Regions from separate parts of the Streptomyces sp. 3330 genome, predicted to be linked through region 3. Evidence: riboswitches for the same ligand, from Rfam matches in the RefSeq annotation. Region 3 holds a riboswitch; each other region holds the start of a gene.

Region 1 (4,273 bases), on a different contig from region 3:
CCCGGCGAGCCCCTACCCGGCCCCCCACCCGCACCAGTGAGCAGGGCCGGCCGGGGCCGATCGGACCGAGCAGGCCAGGGCCGGGGCGGATGACGTCACCCAAGGCCAGGCCAGGCAGGTCGATCAGAACAAGCAGGGTCGGTCAGCCCAGGCAGGGTCGGGTCGGTCAGCCCAGGCAGGGTCGGTCGGAGCGGTCAGGCCAAAGGCTCTGGCCAAGCTAGATCAGACCAGGCCAGGTCAGGTCAGGTCAGGTCAGGTCAGGCCAGGCCAGGCCAGGTCAGGTCAGGCTCGGGTCAGGCGGGTGATCTCCTCCGCCGTCAGTTCCAGCTCCGCCACCCCCAGCAGCGCCGGCAGCTGCTCGACCGTGCGCGCGGAGGCGATCGGCGCGGCCACCGTCGGCTGCGCGGCGAGCCAGGCCAGGGCGACCGTGGGGATCCGGGTCCCGTGGGCCTGGGCGATCTCGTCCAGGGCGGTGAGGACGTTCCGGCCCCGCTCCGTGTCGAGGTGCTTGGCGGCGCCGGCGGCGCGGGCGCTCTGCACGGTCGTACCGGGCCGGTACTTGCCGGTGAGGAAGCCTGCGGCCAGGGCGTAGTAGGGGACGGCGGCGAGGCCGAAGCGGGCGGCGAGATCCTGGAGGCCGCCCTCGTAGGTGTCGCGGGAGACCAGGTTGTAGTGGGGCTGGAGGGCGACGTACCGGGCCAGGCCCTCGCGGTCGGAGAACTCCAGCGACTCCTGGAGACGCTCGGGCGAGATGTTGGAGGCGGCGATGTGCCGCACCTTCCCCGCCCTCACCAGTTCGTCGAGCGCGCCGATGATCTCCTCGACCGGCACCTCGGGCTTGTCGAAGTGCGTGTAGTAGAGGTCGATGTGGTCGGTGCCCAGACGGCGGAGCGAGGCGTCGGCGGCGGCCTTGATGTTGTCGGCGGACAGACCGGGGAAGTCGGGGTGCTGGCTCACCTTGGTGGCGATCACGACGTCGTCGCGGTTGCCCCGGGCCTTCAGCCACCTGCCGATGATCGTCTCGGACTCACCACCGCTGTTGCCATCGACCCACGCCGAGTAGGAGTCGGCGGTGTCGATCAGGTTGCCGCCCGCGGCCGTGTAGGCGTCGAGCACGGCGAAGGAGGCCGTCTCGTCGGCGGTCCAGCCGAACACGTTGCCGCCGAGGGCGAGCGGGAAGACCTCGAGGTCCGAGGAGCCGAGCGTGCGAAGAGAAGTCATGCCTCGTCTCAACAGGCGCCGACGGCCCGCCCATTCCGGACGTGACACGAAGAACATGTGAACAGCCCCCGGGAACGGCCCGCCCGAGCGCGCGTGCGCACGGCACAGCCCGGCAGCCCCGACGCGGAGGGCGTCGGGGCTGCCGGGGTGGATCAGGGGTACCGGACGAGCGGGCTCGGGGCGACCGGATGAGCGGCTCAGGGTGGTCGAAGGAGCGGCTCGGGGGTCCGTACAGCTCAGCTCAGGGGCTTGCCCGAGGGACGGCTCAGGGGTTGAGGCCCTTGTCGCGGAGCCAGGCCGCCGGGTCGATGCCGTCGGCGCTGCCGCCGGGGTGGACCTCGAGGTGGAGGTGGGCTCCGGTGACGTTCCCGGTCGCGCCCACCCGGCCGATGACGTCACCGGTGGCGACCTTCTGGCCGACACTGACGCTGATCGACGACTGGTGGCAGAACCACAGCTCGGTGCCGTCGTCCAGGGTCAGGATGGTGCGGTAGCCGTAGGAACCGGCCCAGCCGGCCTCGGTGATGGTGCCGCTGTGGACGGCCTTGATGAGCGTGCCCGTCGGCGCGGCGAAGTCCAGACCCGTGTGGTAGCCGGAGGACCAGAGGGAACCGGCCTGGCCGAAGGTCGAGGTGATGGTGTACGAGGAGGTCGGCAGCGTGTACTGCTTGGCCAGCTCGGCCAGGCGCGCGGCCTCGGCCTTCGCGGCGGCTTCCTCCGCGGCCTTCTTCTTCGCGGCGGCGGCCTTGGCCTCCGCCTCCTTCTCGGCCTTGGCGGCGGCGTCGGCCTCGGCCTTGGCCGCCGCGGCGAGGGCCTTGACCTCGACCTGGGACTGCTGGGACTCGGCCTGCGCCATGATCCGGCTGCGCAGCGCCTCGCCGGCGTCGGCGGCGCTGTCCTCGGTGTCCACGGCGGCTTCGGAGCCGAAGCTGGCGAGGGCCGGAGCGGCTTCCGGGGTGGGCTCTTCGTCGGAGATGAGCGAGCCCACGTTGGGCAGGTCCGGCATCGAGATGGAGACCGGGGCCTTGCCGGTGTTGGCGCTGGCCATGCCGCCCGCGCTGACGGCGGCTATGACGCCGACCCCGAGAACGGTGGAGCTGCGGGCGAATCCGCCGCCGCGCTGCTTGGCGACGCGGTGCTTGCCGCGTACCGGGCGAGTGGACTCCGCGGTGGGGTTCCACTCCTCCCAAGGTCCCTCGTCGGTGCGGTAGCCGCCGTAGCCGAAGGTCTCGGTGGACCGCTGGCTGGGCGCGTACGGGGCCTCGGGGGCAGGCGGGTTGGACGCCACGCGGGCGCACTCCTTTCCTTCCGTCGCCTACCGGGTTAGCTGACGGGTTCGGAGCGGGAAGGTCTCCTACGCGCGTATACCGGTCGTGGACTCTGCGAGTTCACGACGGCTTCCGCGTGATTCACCCCATGGTGGTGGTTCCCCGGTTCCCTTGCGGGATTCGGCACGTGCCGCACGGAGCCGACTCTGGTGCCGGCTGGGACGACCGCGCTGCGTTATCGAACGTTAATAGACCCGGGGGTGGGTTTCCAAGCTGTTCCTCTTGATCAACAACATTTCTGGCCTGGACTTTTGGGCTACCAGCGGTGAAAAACGGGCGAGTTGACCCCGCCCCGCCCTGCCCCGGAAACGCTTCATCAGTCATCCGGCTTTTGATGGTGACTCAGTTGTTATGCGCAGGGCGCTCGACCGGTCACCAGGAGTGAGGAAAGGGCCGGGAAAAGGCATCGGCGAAAACGCCGAAGGCCGAAACCCTTTCGGATTCCGGCCTTCGGTTCATCAGTAGCGGGGACAGGATTTGAACCTGCGACCTCTGGGTTATGAGCCCAGCGAGCTACCGAGCTGCTCCACCCCGCGGCGATGAACCCAACTGTACGCCATCAGCGGGACAGAAAGCACATCGGTTGATCCACGGGGCCCCGGCCGCCTCACAGGAGGTGGCGATTCGGCTCCTTCGCCCGCTCCTCGTACTCCGGGAGCACCAGGACGTCGACGCCCCGGTCCGTCAGCAGACCGGTGCCGTCGGCGTCCGTGACGAAGGTGTCCGGCTCCCGCCAGGCCGTGACCACCCTGCGCACTCCCGCGTCGAGGATGAGACGGGCACAGGGGGCCGGGCGGGAGGAGCGGCGCGCGCACGGTTCGAGGCTGCTGTAGACGGTGGCCGCGGGCAGCCGGGGGTCGGCGGGGTCGAGCTTCGCGAGGGCGGCCTCCTCGGCGTGCACGACCGGGTCGCCCGCCTCGCGGGAGTGGCCGCGCGCCAGTTCCGTGCCGTCGGCGGCCACGATCACCGCGCCGACGCTGAAGGCGGTCTCCGACGGCGGACAGTCGGCCGCGAGGGCGCAGGCGAGGGCCAGCCAGTGCCGGTCGGCCGCGGCGGGCAGCCGTCCGGTGCCGGGGGCGGTGGGCTCGTAGCGGTTCAGGACGACGTCCTCGATGCGCCGGGTCTCCACCAGGCGCAGGCGTCCGCCCTGGTAGCCGCCCGGCCCGAAGAGGCGGGGCGCGGCCGGGTCGCCGACGAAGAGCGGGGCGAGGACGAGCTGGAGTTCGTCGGCCAGGCCCTGCCGGAGCAGCTGCGTGTGCACCGTCCCGCCGCCCTCGACCATGAGACGCCGTACGCCGCGCACGTCATGGAGGTGTTCCAGGAGGCGGCGCCAGTCGAGTTCGGGGCCGAGCGGGACGGCGTCCGCGGCGATGCCGAGCGCGCGGACCCGCTCGGCGCCCTTCTCCGTCGTGTAGACGACCTTCTCGCCGCCCGTGTGCCAGAAGTTCGCCGCCGGATCGAGGTCGCCGGAGCCGCTGACGGTGACCTTGAGGGGGTACGGCGGCAGTCCGGCGGCCTCGCGGGCGGCGCGGCGCGCGGGGGAGTTCACGAGGAGCCGGGGATTGTCGGCGCGGATCGTGCCGGCGCCGATGAGGACGGCGTCCACGGAGGCCCGCACCTCGTCGACGCGGTCGAAGTCGGCGCGGCTGGAGAGGAGCAGGCGCTCGGGCGTGGTGTCGTCCAGGTAGCCGTCGAGGGAGACGGCGGCTGACAGCAGGACGTAC
Region 2 (4,273 bases), on a different contig from region 3:
GCCTCGCCCCGGCGGCGGCGGGGGCGGCGCTGGCCGCCCTCGGGCTGCTGCGCAGGGAGCCCCAGCGCGCGGCACGCGCGCGTGAGGTGGCGGGCGAGCTGCACGCGCGGCTGACGGCCGCGGGCCTGGCGGCGGTGCGTCCGGACGCCGCGGTCGTCTCCGTGCGTGCCCCGTCCCCGGAGGGGGCCCTGCGCTGGGCGGCGGACTGCCGGTCGGCAGGCCTGGCCGTGGGCTGCTTCCGTCCTCCCTCCGTGCCCGACGGCATCTCACGTCTCAGGCTCACCGCGCGCGCGGACCTCTCCGGGGCCGAGCTGGAACGCGCTGTACAGGTGATCGGCGAAACACGACCATGAGTCGGCGTGACACGGCCGTGGACCGCTCTGACGGTTGCGGTGCGGTCAGGGGACCCGTGAGAAGACGGCCGTGAAGCCCGACCAGCTCTCGGGGGAGAAGAGCAGGGCGGGGCCGGCCGGGTCCTTGGAGTCGCGGACGGCGAGCAGACCGGCCCAGGGGCCGGAGGCCGGCCGGGCGGTCTCCACACAGTTGTTCGCTCCCGTGCTGTAGCTGCTGCGCAGCCAGCGCACATCCGGAAGTCGGTCGGGATCGGTACTGGAAGGTACGTTCCGCGGTGATGCGGACATGGTGCCTCCTTACGCGCCGTCGGCTATCGCGGCGATGTAATCCGATGAGTCCCCGGGCGAAAGGGCGTGCGCCCGAAGGGCGTTGAAGGCCTCGGTGTAGGCCTGGAGGTCTTCTTTCCGTTCGAGATAGAGGCTACTCGTCAAGTGGTCTAGAACGACAACATCCAGATCAGAAGTGCGCGAAAATGAGAAGATAACGAAAGGGCCAGTTACCCCGATATGCGCTCCGGCGGCGAACGGCAACACCTGAAGCCGGACTTGGGGCAATCGGGCGGCCTCGACGAGCCGGCCGAGCTGCCGTGCCATCACCTCGGGACCGCCCACCACCCGCCGCAGCACCGCCTCGTCCAGTACCGCGCACAGTTCCAGCGGCGGCTGCGCGCGCAGCACGTCCTGGCGGGCCAGCCGCACCTCCACGAGGGTGTCGAGCTGGTCCTCGTCGCCCCCTTCCACGGATGCCCTGGTCACCGCGCGCGCGTACTCGGGCGTCTGCAGCAGTCCCGGCACCACCGTCGTCTCCAGGGTGCGCATGGCGCTCGCCTGCGACTCCAGGCTGATGAAGTCCCGGTAGGTGGGCGGCAGCACCCCGCGGTAGGCGTGCCACCAGTGGTCCCGGCCGCCGCTGCCGCCCGCGCCCGCCAATGCCAGCATCAGCTCCCGCAGTTGCGGATCCTCGACGGCGTAGGCGTCGAGGAGTAACCGCACATCGGCCGGTTTCGATCCACTGATGCCGGTCTCGATGCGGCTCACCTTGGACTGGTGCCAGCCCACGAGCCGGGCCGCCTCACCACTGGTGAGCCCCGCCTGGGCGCGCAGATTGCGCAGTTCGGCGCCCAGCTTTCGGCGGCGTACCGCGGGACCGTGCTGCATGGGCTCCTCCTTACTCCTATCGGGCCGACCAAATACGCTCTGCCGTCGCAGAGTTCACCGCATTGGGCGACAGATATATGCATATCTCGGTGGATCCGACCCGTGACCGGCCCGGTAATGGCAGTCTGGCGAAGAAGCACCAGTCCGGGACCGTACTCGAACCATCCGCGCCGTGTCGGGCTCCCGGTCCCGTGGGAAAGGGTCGACGTCGCCATGGCAGATCACCTGGAAGCATCCGTCACTCTGCCGAGCGATCCCGCCTCGGTCTCCGCGGCCCGGGTCTTCGTGGCCGGCGCCCTCGGGGAATGGGGCCTTCCGGCGGACGCGGAGATGGCCGACGCCGTCCGGCTGATCGTCTCGGAACTCGCCACCAACGCCGTGCAGCACACCTTCGGGCAGTCACCCACCTTCACGGTGGACCTGGTCCTCGACCGTGACGAACACCTGCGCGTCGGGGTCACCGACAGCCACCCGCGCTTCCCCAAACGACTGCCGGCCGCCGTCCAGCAGGACAACGGCCGAGGCATGGTGATCATTCGCTGGCTCACCGCGGAGCGCGGCGGCAGGCTGAGAGTGCGGCCCACCCGGGAGGGCGGCAAGACGGTCACCGTCGAGCTCCCGTGGGCCGTCCCGGTGGCGGAGCCGGTGGCCGGCGCCCTGACGGCCTCGGCGGAGGGTGAGCTCCCGGGGCGGTGAAGGCGCGTCAGGACGCCCCCACCGCCCCGGGAAGAACCGCCCGTGACCCTGGTGGGCCCTAGCGGACCCGCCCGTACCAGACGCTCTTGGTCCAGATCTTCTGAAGCTTCACCACGTCGCCGGTCTTCGGCGAGTGCCAGATCTTGCCCTTACCCGCGTAGATCCCGACGTGGTACACGTTCGAGCCCGAGTGGAAGAACACCAGGTCGCCTGCCTTGCGGCTCGACGCCTTGATGTGCTTCGTCTTGTTGTACTGCTGGGACGCCGTCCGGGGCAGGCTCTTGCCCGCCTTCTTGAACGAGTACAGCGTGAGCCCCGAGCAGTCGAACCTCTTCGGTCCGGTGGCCCCGTACTTGTAGGGAGCACCCTTCTTGGAGGCCGCGATCTGGAGCGCCTTCGTCGCCGGTGTGGCGGCCGCGGCGTCGGGGGCGAGCCCCGGGACCACGACCGAGCCGCCCACGGCGGCGATGGCGAAAGCCGAGGCCGTACCGGCCCGGGCCATGAGCGACGGGACACGATTGAGCGCAGTCATGCGCAACCCTTCGTCAGCCGCCTGTGAAGGATGACCTGTCGGATTCGGGCTGGCGAAGTTGCCCGGCCGCTGCTGCGGCTTCACCCCAAGGGCTGCTCGGCCCGGTCATGGCGTGACCGTTCCGGCGACCCGTCGTGCTTGGGTCCTCCACTCCTGCCGATGCACTCCTGTCGACCGGTCATCCGGGCGGCGGCAGGACTCGGCGTCCGCCCGGACCGCCCCGCCGCTTGTGGCGGGGGCTTGTCGTCAGTCAGGGATCTTGGCTCACCGATGTCCGAAAATCCCAACGGAACCGGGGATTTGTGGGGTTACTCACCACTCACCCGTTCGGGTGGACACCCTGATGGGCGATCAGGTGTCAAGGCGCTCCAGGGCCTCCCACCAGCGGCGGAGCTCGCTATTCCGCCCGAAGAGCGCCCATTTGCGCAACCGCGGAGGGGTCGGGGGAACCGTAGACGCTCCGCTGAACGGGGGTACCTCTTCTGGGCCGTTTCAACTCCGGTCCGGTCGTCACGTCCTGGGCGCGAGCGGGCCGGACCGGAGGTGGATCCGGCGGGTCAACTGTCGGAGAGCGGGGGCAGCGTGACCCGCGCGGTGCGGCGCTCCCCGTCCAGGACGCGCAGCGCCCGCGCGAGCGTCGGCGCGTGCAGTTCGCTCTCGCCCCGCTGGTGCATCCGCGCCAGGGCGTCGCGCAGCGCGGCCGCCTTGGTCACCAGCGCCTGGGCGGCGCGCAGTCCGCGGTAGGTGTCGCCCTGGTGGGCGGGGTTGATCCGGCCGAGCATGTCGACTACGTCGAGGTAACCGTCGATCAGCTCGGCCTCCGCGCGGGTGAGCGCGGGCAACGGCGGCAGTTCGGGCACCATCGGCGGCTCACCGCCCGCCGGGTGTGCCGGCCGAGGCCCTGCGGGGCGGGACGATCCCGTCCACCAGGCCGTACTCCACGGCCTCCTGGGCGGGGAGGAACCTGTCCCGCTCGATGTCCGCGGTCACCTGCTCCGGCGGCCGCCCGGTGTGCCGTACGAGCATCTCCTCCAGGCTCGCGCGGGTCCGCGCCAGCTCCTCGGCCCGGATCGCCAGGTCGCTCGCCCGCCCCTCGGCCTGCCCGGGCAGGGACGGCCGGCGGATCGTCATCCGCGCGCCCTGCAGCGCGTACCGCTTGCCCGGCGTGCCGGCCGCCGGCAGCACCGCCGCGGACGCGTCCGCGCGGCCCAGGCAGGTGGTCTCCACGTCGCAGGTGACGTACCGGAGCGTGTCGTAGAGAGCCGTCATCGCGCTGAAGGAGCCGCCGGGGGAGTTGATGTACAGCGCGATGTCCCGGTCCGGATCCGTGTGCGCGAGGTACATGAACCGGGCCGTCACGTCGTTCGCCGAGACGTCGTCGATCCGCGTCCCCAGGAAGACGATCCGCTCCTCCAGCAGCTTCGCGTACGGATCCGTGGTCCGGTGCCCGAAGCCCGTGCGCTCGGTGAACCCGGGCAGGACATGGCGGGCGGACGGTCGGTTCATCGGAGCCCCTCCCTCTGCGGCCTCACAG
Region 3 (4,273 bases):
GCTTGATCGCACCTGTTCGAATCAGTGGGGGTTTGATGCCCGAGATCGCCGACAACGGCCGTACCTGGCTCCTTTCGGGGCCGACGAGCAGCTATGCCCTCCACCTCACCGAGGCCGACGAGCTGGTCCACCTGCACTGGGGCCCGGGCATCGCGCTCGCGGACGCCGAGGCGCTCGCCGCCCTTCCGCCGTCGGAGCGGGGGGCGTCCTTCGAGTCCCCGCTCGACGGCCGGGAGGAGTACCCGGTCGAGGGCGGCCCCCGCTTCGTCCGGCCCGCCCTGTCCGTGCGCACCGACGAGGGGCGCGGCACCGAGTGGTCCTACGAGGACTACGAGGCCGACGGCGACGAGCTGCGGCTGCGGTTCCGGGACGCCGGGCTGGCCGTCATCCTGCACTACCGGATGCGGGGCGATGTCGTCGAGCGCTGGACGACCCTGCGCAACGACGGCGAGCGGCCGCTGGAGCTGCTGCGCGCCGACTCCGCCACGTGGACCCTGCCCGAGCGTGACGACTGGCGGCTGTCGCAGCTGCACGGCCGCTGGGCCGCCGAGTCCCGGCTCACCCGGTCCCCGCTCACCTACGGCGAGAAGGTGATCGGCAGCCGCCGCGGCCACACCGGCCACCAGCACCTGCCCTGGGTCGCCCTGGACACCGACGCGACCGAGGAGCGCGGCGAGGTCTACGGCTGTGCCCTCGGCTGGTCGGGCTCCTGGCGGATCGCCGTCGCCCAACTGCCGGACGCGCGCGTGCAGATCACCGGCGGCGCCGGGTACGACGACTCGGGTCTGCTGCGGCTGGCCGCGGGGGAGTCCTTCACCACCCCCGTCTTCGCCGGCCTGTGGAGCGACGGCGGCTTCGGCGGGGCGAGCCGCGCCTGGCACGCCTACCAGCGCGCGTACGTCGTCCCGGACGCAGGGCAGGACCGGCCGGTGCTGTTCAACTCCTGGGAGGCCACCTACTTCGACATCTCCGAGGAGCAGCAGAGCGCGCTCGCCCGGCGGGCCGCCGCGATCGGCGTGGAGCTCTTCGTCGTCGACGACGGCTGGTTCGGGGCACGGACCGGCGACCACGCCGGGCTCGGCGACTGGCAGCCCAACCCCGACCGGTTCCCGGGCGGGCTGAAGCCCCTCGCCGACCACGTCCACGGCCTCGGGATGCAGTTCGGCATCTGGGTCGAGCCCGAGATGGTCAACCCGGACAGCGAGCTGTACCGGGCCCACCCCGACTGGGTGCAGTTCCAATCCGGACGAAAGCGGACGGAGTTCCGCAATCAGCTCATGCTCAACCTCGCGCGCGAGGACGTCCAGGAGTACCTGTGGGAGCAGCTCCACGGGCTCCTCTCCAGCGCGCCCATCGACTATGTGAAGTGGGACTTCAACCGCTGCTTCACCGACGCGGGATGGCCGGACGACCCTTACCCGCAGCGCCTCTGGGTCGACCACGTGCGGGCCCTGTACGCGCTCCTGGACCGGCTGCGCGAGGCGCACCCCGGGGTCGCCTTCGAGTCCTGCTCGGGGGGCGGCGGCCGTATCGACCTCGGGATCATGAGCCGCACCGACCAGGTGTGGACCTCCGACAACACCGATCCGCTCGACCGGCTCGACATCCAGCACGGCTTCAGTCAGATCCATCCCGCCCGGGTCATGGCGGCCTGGGTCACCGACAGCCCGAACGCCCAGCTCAACGGCCGGGTCAGCTCGCTGCGCTTCCGGTTCGTCAGCGCCATGGCCGGTGTGCTCGGCATCGGCGGGGACCTCGCCGAGTGGAGCGACGAGGACCTGGCCGAGGCGCGTCGGTGGGTGGACCTCTACAAGGAGATCCGGCCGCTCGTGCAGCAGGGGGACCTCTACCGGCTGCGGCCCCCGGCAGGCGGTCTGAGCGCCGTCCAGTACGTGCGCGGTGACGAGAGCGTTGTCCTCGCCTGGCTCCAGGCACAGCGGTTCGGCGAGCCCGTTCCGGCGCTGCGGCTGCGCGGACTCGATCCGACAGCATCGTACGAATGCCGCGAAACGGGCGAAGTGCATCGAGGGGCCGTACTGCTGCACCACGGACTGCGTACCGGGCTGCGCGGCGACCTTGATGCGACGGTTATCCGGCTGCGTCGCATCTGAGGTTTCTGTCCGAATTGGCTCCTTCCTTCCAACTCGCTCTGGAATAAAGGAACCTGGAGAGCTGTCACGTGAGCAGCGTCATATCCGTGACCGTACGTCGCCCGTCATGTTCACGTAATTCGTATGCGTCACAAGGGTGCTTGGCGCCGGACGGACCCTTCGGCTCACCCAGTGTGACCGGGGATTCGCACAGGGGATCAAGAGAATGGCGTCGGCGGCGCAACCTCTGCTTGTCCCTGTGCGTCCTGGTCGCTTACGTTCCACACCAATCCGGACGGACGCCGAATCCTGCCACCGCCCGGAGCCCGCACACTCACCCGTATCGGCAGGAGCGGGGGACCCACAGGCACAACCGCCTGTTCCGGTCTCCGGAACAGGCTTTGGGGTAAAGCCGCGCCTCGGCGCGGCCGGACATCTCCAGTCCGCACCCGACAGCTCACCTCGCAGGCGCCGGAGAGGAATTCGCCATGCCCGCGAAGGGTAAGCACCGCCGTCCGAAGACCCAGCGCTTCACTCGCTCCATCGCCGTCGCCGGAACGGGCGGCGCCGCGCTCGCCCTTCCGCTCATAGGCGCCGCCGGCGCCCACGCGGCCCCCGCGCAGTCCGTCGCCCAGGCGGCTTCCCAGGCCGTACCCCAGCAGGCCGTGCAGTCCGTCCCGGTGGCGCAGAAGTCCGCCACCGCCACGACGGCCAAGACGTACACCGTGCGGTCCGGCGACTACCTGTCGAAGATCGCCGACGAGCAGGACGTCGACGGCGGCTGGCAGAAGCTGTACCAGGACAACCGGCAGGCCGTCGGAAGCGACCCGTCGCTGATCCATCCCGGCCTGAAGCTCTCGATCGGCAAGAAGGCCGCGACGGGCGGCACCGGTGCGTCGTCCGGTTCTTCTTCTTCCTCCTCCTCCTCGTCCTCGTCGAAGTCGAAGGCGTCCGGAGCCGAGTCGTCGTCCTCGGCGTCCTCTTCATCCGGTTCCTCCTCCTCGAAGACGGTCACCCAGGCCGCCGAGAGCGGTGCGAACACCTCCAGCGGTTACACGCTCCCGGTGGCGGGCGCCTCGGTCGGCACCGCCTACCACACCGCCGGCAGCATGTGGTCCAGCGGCTACCACACCGGCACCGACTTCGTCGTCCCCACCGGCACCTCCCTCAAGGCCGTGGGCGCGGGCACCGTCGTCTCCGCGGGCTGGGGCGGCGCGTACGGCAACCAGGTCGTCATCCGGCTCGCCGACGGCTACTACGCCCAGTACGCCCACCTGTCCCAGCTCTCCGTCTCGGCCGGCCAGACCGTGACCGCGGGCCAGCAGCTCGGGCTCTCCGGTGCGACCGGCAATGTGACCGGCCCGCACCTGCACTTCGAGATCCGCACCACGCCGGACTACGGCTCCGACGTGGACCCGATCGCCTACCTCCGCTCGCACGGCGTCTCCGTCGGCTGACCCCCTCCGACTCCGACGACCTCCCGCCTGACACGCGGCCGAAGGCCGGACCCGATCCCCGGGTCCGGCCTTCGGCATGTCCGGAGAGCGCGGAGGGCGGGCCGGGCCGGTGCGGGGCTCTGCGCGTTCATGATCGTTCTGTTGCGGTCCTGTGGCAGCCCTTCCCGCCCCGTCGACAGGCGGACGAGGGTCGGGGCAGAGTGATCTCCGTCAGGGCAAGCGCTTTCCATCGCTCCCCGGAGGTCCCGTGTCCGGCGTCGACCGACGCATCGTCATGAAGGGCGCCGCGGCCGGCGTCGTCTCCCGCGCTCGCGACGCCACCCCGTTCCACGGCTACCTCGTCGGCGGCCGGCGCGAGGAGACCCTCGCCGAGGCCGCCGACCACCCGGCCCTGGGGCCGCACACCGGCGCCGTGCCGACCGGCGCCCGCGTCCACGGGCTCGCCCGGAACCCCGCGTGCGGCCTCGGCCGGACCGTCCGCGGCCACCTCCGGTCCGCGTACACCGGCCACTGCCCCGGCGCCGGGACCCGCCGCGTTCCCGTGCCGCGACTCACCACTCCCACCCGCTGAAGGAGCCGACCGACATGACGACCACCCGCAGGGCGTTCGGAGCCCTGGCCGCCGGCGCCGCGCTGTCCGCCCTCGGCCCGGCGCCCGCCGCGAGCGCCGCGGGCGCCCGGCCCCGCCGTCGCCGCCTCATCGCCCACGACGACTTCCGCCACGGC
Region 4 (4,273 bases), on a different contig from region 3:
CACGTACTACGCGCCCAACAACGCGGTGCTCTCCGTGGTCGGTGACATCGACCCGGAGCAGACCCTCGCCTGGGTCGAGAAGTACTTCGGCTCCATCCCCGGCCACGACGGCAAGCCCGCGCCCCGTGACGGCGCGCTGCCCGACGTCATCGGCGAGCAGCTGCGCGAGATCGTCGAGGAGGAGGTGCCGGCCCGTGCGCTGATGGCCGCCTACCGGCTGCCCGAGGACGGCACGCGCGCGTGCGACGCCGTCGACCTGGCGCTCACCGTCCTCGGCGGCGGCGAGTCCTCGCGCCTGTACAACCGGCTGGTGCGCCGCGACCGTACGGCCGTCGCGGCCGGCTTCGGCCTGCTGCGGCTCGCCGGAGCGCCCTCGCTGGGCTGGCTGGACGTGAAGACGTCCGGCGACGTCGAGGTGCCCGTCATCGAGGCCGCCATCGACGAGGAGCTCGCCCGGTTCGCCGAAGAGGGCCCGACGGCCGAGGAAATGGAGCGGGCCCAGGCGCAGTTGGAACGCGAGTGGCTCGACCGGCTCGGCACGGTCGCCGGACGCGCCGACGAACTGTGCCGCTACGCCGTCCTGTTCGGCGACCCGCAGCTCGCGCTCACCGCCGTCCAGCGCGTGCTGGACGTGACGCCCGAGGAGGTGCAGGAGGTCGCCAAGGCCCGCCTGCGCCCCGACAACCGCGCGGTGCTCGTCTACGAGCCGACCGCCGCCGAAGCCCCCGCCGACCAGGACGAGAACGAGGAGGCGGCCCGGTGACCGAGCTCGCCACGATGGACTTCCACCCCCAGCCCCGGGCGGGCGAGGCCAAGCCGTGGGCGTTCCCGGCGCCCGAGCGCACCGCGCTGGCCAACGGCCTGACCGTGCTGCACTGCCACCGTCCCGGCCAGCAGGTCGTCGCCGTCGAGATCCTCCTCGACGCGCCCCTGGACGCCGAACCGGCCGGCCTCGACGGCGTCGCCACGATCATGGCGCGCGCCTTCTCCGAGGGCACCGACAAGCACTCCGCCGAGGAGTTCGCCGCCGAACTGGAGCGCTGCGGCGCCACCCTGGACGCGCACGCCGATCACCCCGGCGTCCGGCTGAGCCTCGAAGTGCCGGCCTCGCGCCTGCCCAAGGGCCTCGGTCTGCTCGCCGACGCCCTCAGGGCCCCCGCGTTCGCCGACAGCGAGGTCGAGCGCCTCGTCCGCAACCGCCTGGACGAGATCCCGCACGAGCTGGCCAACCCCTCCCGGCGCGCGGCCAAGGAGCTCTCCAAGGAGCTGTTCCCGGCCACCGCGCGGATGTCGCGGCCCCGCCAGGGCACCGCGGAGACGGTCGAGAAGATCGACTCCGCCGCCGTACGCGCCTTCTACGAGAAGCACGTGCGTCCCGCCACGGCCACCGCCGTGGTCGTCGGCGACCTCACGGGTGTCGACCTGGAGGCGCTCCTCGGCGACACCCTGGGCGCCTGGACGGGCTCCTCGGCCCAGCCGCGGCCCGTGCCGCCGGTGACCGCCGACGACGCCGGCCGGGTCGTCATCGTGGACCGCCCCGGCGCCGTCCAGACGCAGCTGCTGATCGGCCGGATCGGCGCCGACCGGCACGACCGTGTGTGGCCCGCGCAGGTGCTCGGCACGTACTGCCTCGGTGGCACCCTCACCTCCCGCCTGGACCGCGTCCTGCGCGAGGAGAAGGGCTACACCTACGGTGTCCGCGCGTTCGGCCAGGTCCTGCGGTCCGCCCCGGACGGCTCGGGCGCCGCGATGCTCGCCATCAGCGGCTCCGTCGACACCCCGAACACCGGACCCGCGCTGGACGACCTCTGGAAGGTGCTGCGCACCCTCGCCGCCGAGGGGCTGACCGACGCGGAGCGCGACGTCGCCGTGCAGAACCTGGTCGGTGTGGCGCCGCTGAAGTTCGAGACCGCCGCGGCCGTCGCCGGCACGCTGGCCGACCAGGTCGAGCAGCACCTGCCCGACGACTTCCAGGCCACGCTGTACCAGCAGCTCGCCGCGACCGGCACGGTGGAGGCCACCGCGGCGGCCGTGAACGCCTTCCCGGTGGACCGCCTGGTGACCGTCCTCGTCGGTGACGCGGCCCGGATCAAGGAGCCGGTCGAGGCCCTCGGCATCGGCGAGGTGAAGGTCGTGTCCGCGGAGTAGGCAGCGGCACGCGCGTGCGGGGCCCTGGTCGACCGAGCGTCACCAGGGCCTCCGTATGTCCGAATTGATGCGGAGGTTGCCCGTCTGCCCTGTGGGATGCGCTACAAAAACCGGGATCCGTTTGAGGATTGAAACCCGCGCCGCTTAGCGTCATCCGGACTGTTCGTCAGGCAGTGCGCCGCAGCCGCGGCACCGGACAGTCATCGCCGAGTCCCCGTACGGCGCGAGCCAGGGGAGCCGGGGACCCACTTGTGAAGTCCCTGGGGTGAATCGGACGCCCGCGCGTGAACGCGAGGGGGTCCGTAGGAGACCTTCCTGCTCCGAACCCGTCAGCTAACCCGGTAGGCGAGAGGGAAGGAAAGGACACACCCGACTTCATGGCGTTCACCTGCGCGCCCGGCAAGCACCGTCGTCCCGGCCGGATGCAGCGGACCACCGCTCGCGCGGCGGGCGTCGCGGCGCTCACCACCACCGGCGTGATGGCCACCGTCGCCGCCTCCCCGGCCCTCGCCGCCGAGCCCAGCCCCGAGCAGACCGGGCTGATCCCCGTCGTCACCGCCTCCGAGGCCGTCGCGGAGCAGGTCGACGACCAGGTCGCCGTGCAGAAGCACGCGGCCTTCGAGGAGGCCGCCCGGCAGGCCGCCGCCAAGAAGGCCGTGGAGGAGCGCGAGGCACGCGTGCGTGCGGCCCGCGAGGCCGAGCGCAAGCGCCTCAACACGTTCGTCTCGCCGATCACCGGCTCCTACGTGTCGACCAGCTACCAGGCCAGCAGCTCCCTGTGGTCCTCCGGCAGCCACACCGGCATCGACTTCCACGCGGCGAGCGGCACCACCGTGCACGCGGTCGGCATGGGCACCGTCGTCGAGGCCGGCTGGGGCGGGGCGTACGGCAACCAGATCGTCATCAAGATGAACGACGGGACGTACACCCAGTACGGTCACCTGTCGTCCATCGAGGTGGCGGTGGGCCAGCAGGTCACCCCGGGCCAGCGGATCGCCCTGTCCGGCGCCACCGGCAACGTCACCGGCGCGCATCTGCACTTCGAGGCCCGCACCACCGCGGAGTACGGCTCGGACATCGACCCGGTCGCCTACCTCCGCAACCACGGCGTGAACGTCTGACGACCCACGGCGACAGATCGTCTTGCCCCGGCCCTCCCGGCCGGGGCTTTCGGCGTTTTCGAGGCCCTGCTGTCCAAAAAATATCCCCGGATTCCGGCCCGCCATCGGAAATTCCCGCTCATTGCAATAGAGTCACGGAACACACGTCAATCGTCGACGTTTCACGGGGATTAAGGCGGAGGTCCGTCATGCGTATTCCGGCGCACTCGGTGTGCACGGCCATTCGGGACGACATCGTCGCGGGTGTCTACGAGCGCGGCAGCCGCCTCACCGAGGAACTCCTCGCCCGCCGCTACGGCGTCTCCCGCGTCCCGGTCCGCGAGGCGCTGCGCACGCTGGAGGCCGAGGGCTTCGTCGTCACGCGGCGGCACGCGGGCGCGTGCGTCGCGGAGCCGACCGAGCAGGAGGCCGCGGACCTGCTGGAGATGCGCATGCTCCTGGAGCCGCTCGGCGCCTCGCGGGCCGCCCAGCGGCGCACCGAGGCCCATCTGAAGGTCCTGCGGGGACTCGTCCGGCTGGGCCAGGAGCGGGCCAGACGCGGCAACAGCGAGGATCTGCGCTCCTTGGGGGGCTGGTTCCACGAGACGCTCGCCCAGTCCTCGGGCAGCCATGCCCTGACGTCGATGCTGACCCAGCTGCGCCACAAGATCGCCTGGATGTACGCGGTGGAGGCCCCGGCCAACCCCGCGGAGTCGTGGGCTGAGCACGGCGCGATCGTGGACGCGGTGGCGCGCGGCGACGGTGAGCGTGCGCGGGCGATCACGGCGCTGCACACCGAGCGCGCGACGGCCGCGCACCGGCTGCGCTTTTCCGGCGGCCCCGAACGCGCCGACCGTGTGAGGACTTCGCAACCTCCCGTAAACATGACGGGTCTGCGGCATTAACAAAAGGGCCGTATACAAAGAGGGGATAATTCTCGGGGATTATTTCTGCTGCCCGTGAACGGGAAATGCGAAGGGCTCGCCCGGTAATTCGGACGAGCCCTTCAGAGTTGTCGGTGCGGC

What was found. A riboswitch is a leader RNA that binds a small molecule or an ion and turns the genes downstream of it on or off. The one in region 3 is predicted to bind cyclic di-AMP.
Positions count from the first base shown of each region.
Region 1: it holds a riboswitch for cyclic di-AMP, as region 3 does, so the genes downstream of both, J2X68_RS19380 (M23 family metallopeptidase) here and J2X68_RS34925 (LysM peptidoglycan-binding domain-containing M23 family metallopeptidase) in region 3, are expected to answer to the same signal.
Region 2: it holds a riboswitch for cyclic di-AMP, as region 3 does, so the genes downstream of both, J2X68_RS30865 (C40 family peptidase) here and J2X68_RS34925 (LysM peptidoglycan-binding domain-containing M23 family metallopeptidase) in region 3, are expected to answer to the same signal.
Region 4: it holds a riboswitch for cyclic di-AMP, as region 3 does, so the genes downstream of both, J2X68_RS29985 (M23 family metallopeptidase) here and J2X68_RS34925 (LysM peptidoglycan-binding domain-containing M23 family metallopeptidase) in region 3, are expected to answer to the same signal.

Region 1 covers NZ_JAVDVA010000010.1:258,754-263,026, reverse strand. The annotation lists gene J2X68_RS19390 (PrsW family intramembrane metalloprotease) at 1-40, shown strand, start outside; gene J2X68_RS19385 (aldo/keto reductase) at 283-1,221, opposite strand; gene J2X68_RS19380 (M23 family metallopeptidase) at 1,487-2,509, opposite strand; cyclic di-AMP (ydaO/yuaA leader) riboswitch at 2,517-2,685, opposite strand; tRNA gene J2X68_RS19375 (tRNA-Met) at 3,012-3,085, opposite strand; gene J2X68_RS19370 (dihydrofolate reductase family protein) at 3,157-4,273, opposite strand, start outside.
Region 2 covers NZ_JAVDVA010000023.1:14,532-18,804, reverse strand. The annotation lists gene J2X68_RS30885 (8-amino-7-oxononanoate synthase) at 1-353, shown strand, start outside; gene J2X68_RS30880 (DUF397 domain-containing protein) at 399-641, opposite strand; gene J2X68_RS30875 (helix-turn-helix transcriptional regulator) at 651-1,511, opposite strand; gene J2X68_RS30870 (ATP-binding protein) at 1,725-2,207, shown strand; gene J2X68_RS30865 (C40 family peptidase) at 2,266-2,739, opposite strand; cyclic di-AMP (ydaO/yuaA leader) riboswitch at 2,743-2,954, opposite strand; gene J2X68_RS30860 (hypothetical protein) at 3,297-3,602, opposite strand; gene J2X68_RS30855 (ATP-dependent Clp protease proteolytic subunit) at 3,610-4,245, opposite strand.
Region 3 covers NZ_JAVDVA010000031.1:68,149-72,421, reverse strand. The annotation lists gene J2X68_RS34930 (alpha-galactosidase) at 36-2,111, shown strand; cyclic di-AMP (ydaO/yuaA leader) riboswitch at 2,381-2,574, shown strand; gene J2X68_RS34925 (LysM peptidoglycan-binding domain-containing M23 family metallopeptidase) at 2,579-3,547, shown strand; gene J2X68_RS34920 (hypothetical protein) at 3,795-4,118, shown strand; gene J2X68_RS34915 (DUF6250 domain-containing protein) at 4,133-4,273, shown strand, end outside.
Region 4 covers NZ_JAVDVA010000021.1:126,845-131,117, forward strand. The annotation lists gene J2X68_RS29975 (pitrilysin family protein) at 1-763, shown strand, start outside; gene J2X68_RS29980 (pitrilysin family protein) at 760-2,148, shown strand; cyclic di-AMP (ydaO/yuaA leader) riboswitch at 2,343-2,511, shown strand; gene J2X68_RS29985 (M23 family metallopeptidase) at 2,526-3,269, shown strand; gene J2X68_RS29990 (GntR family transcriptional regulator) at 3,458-4,153, shown strand.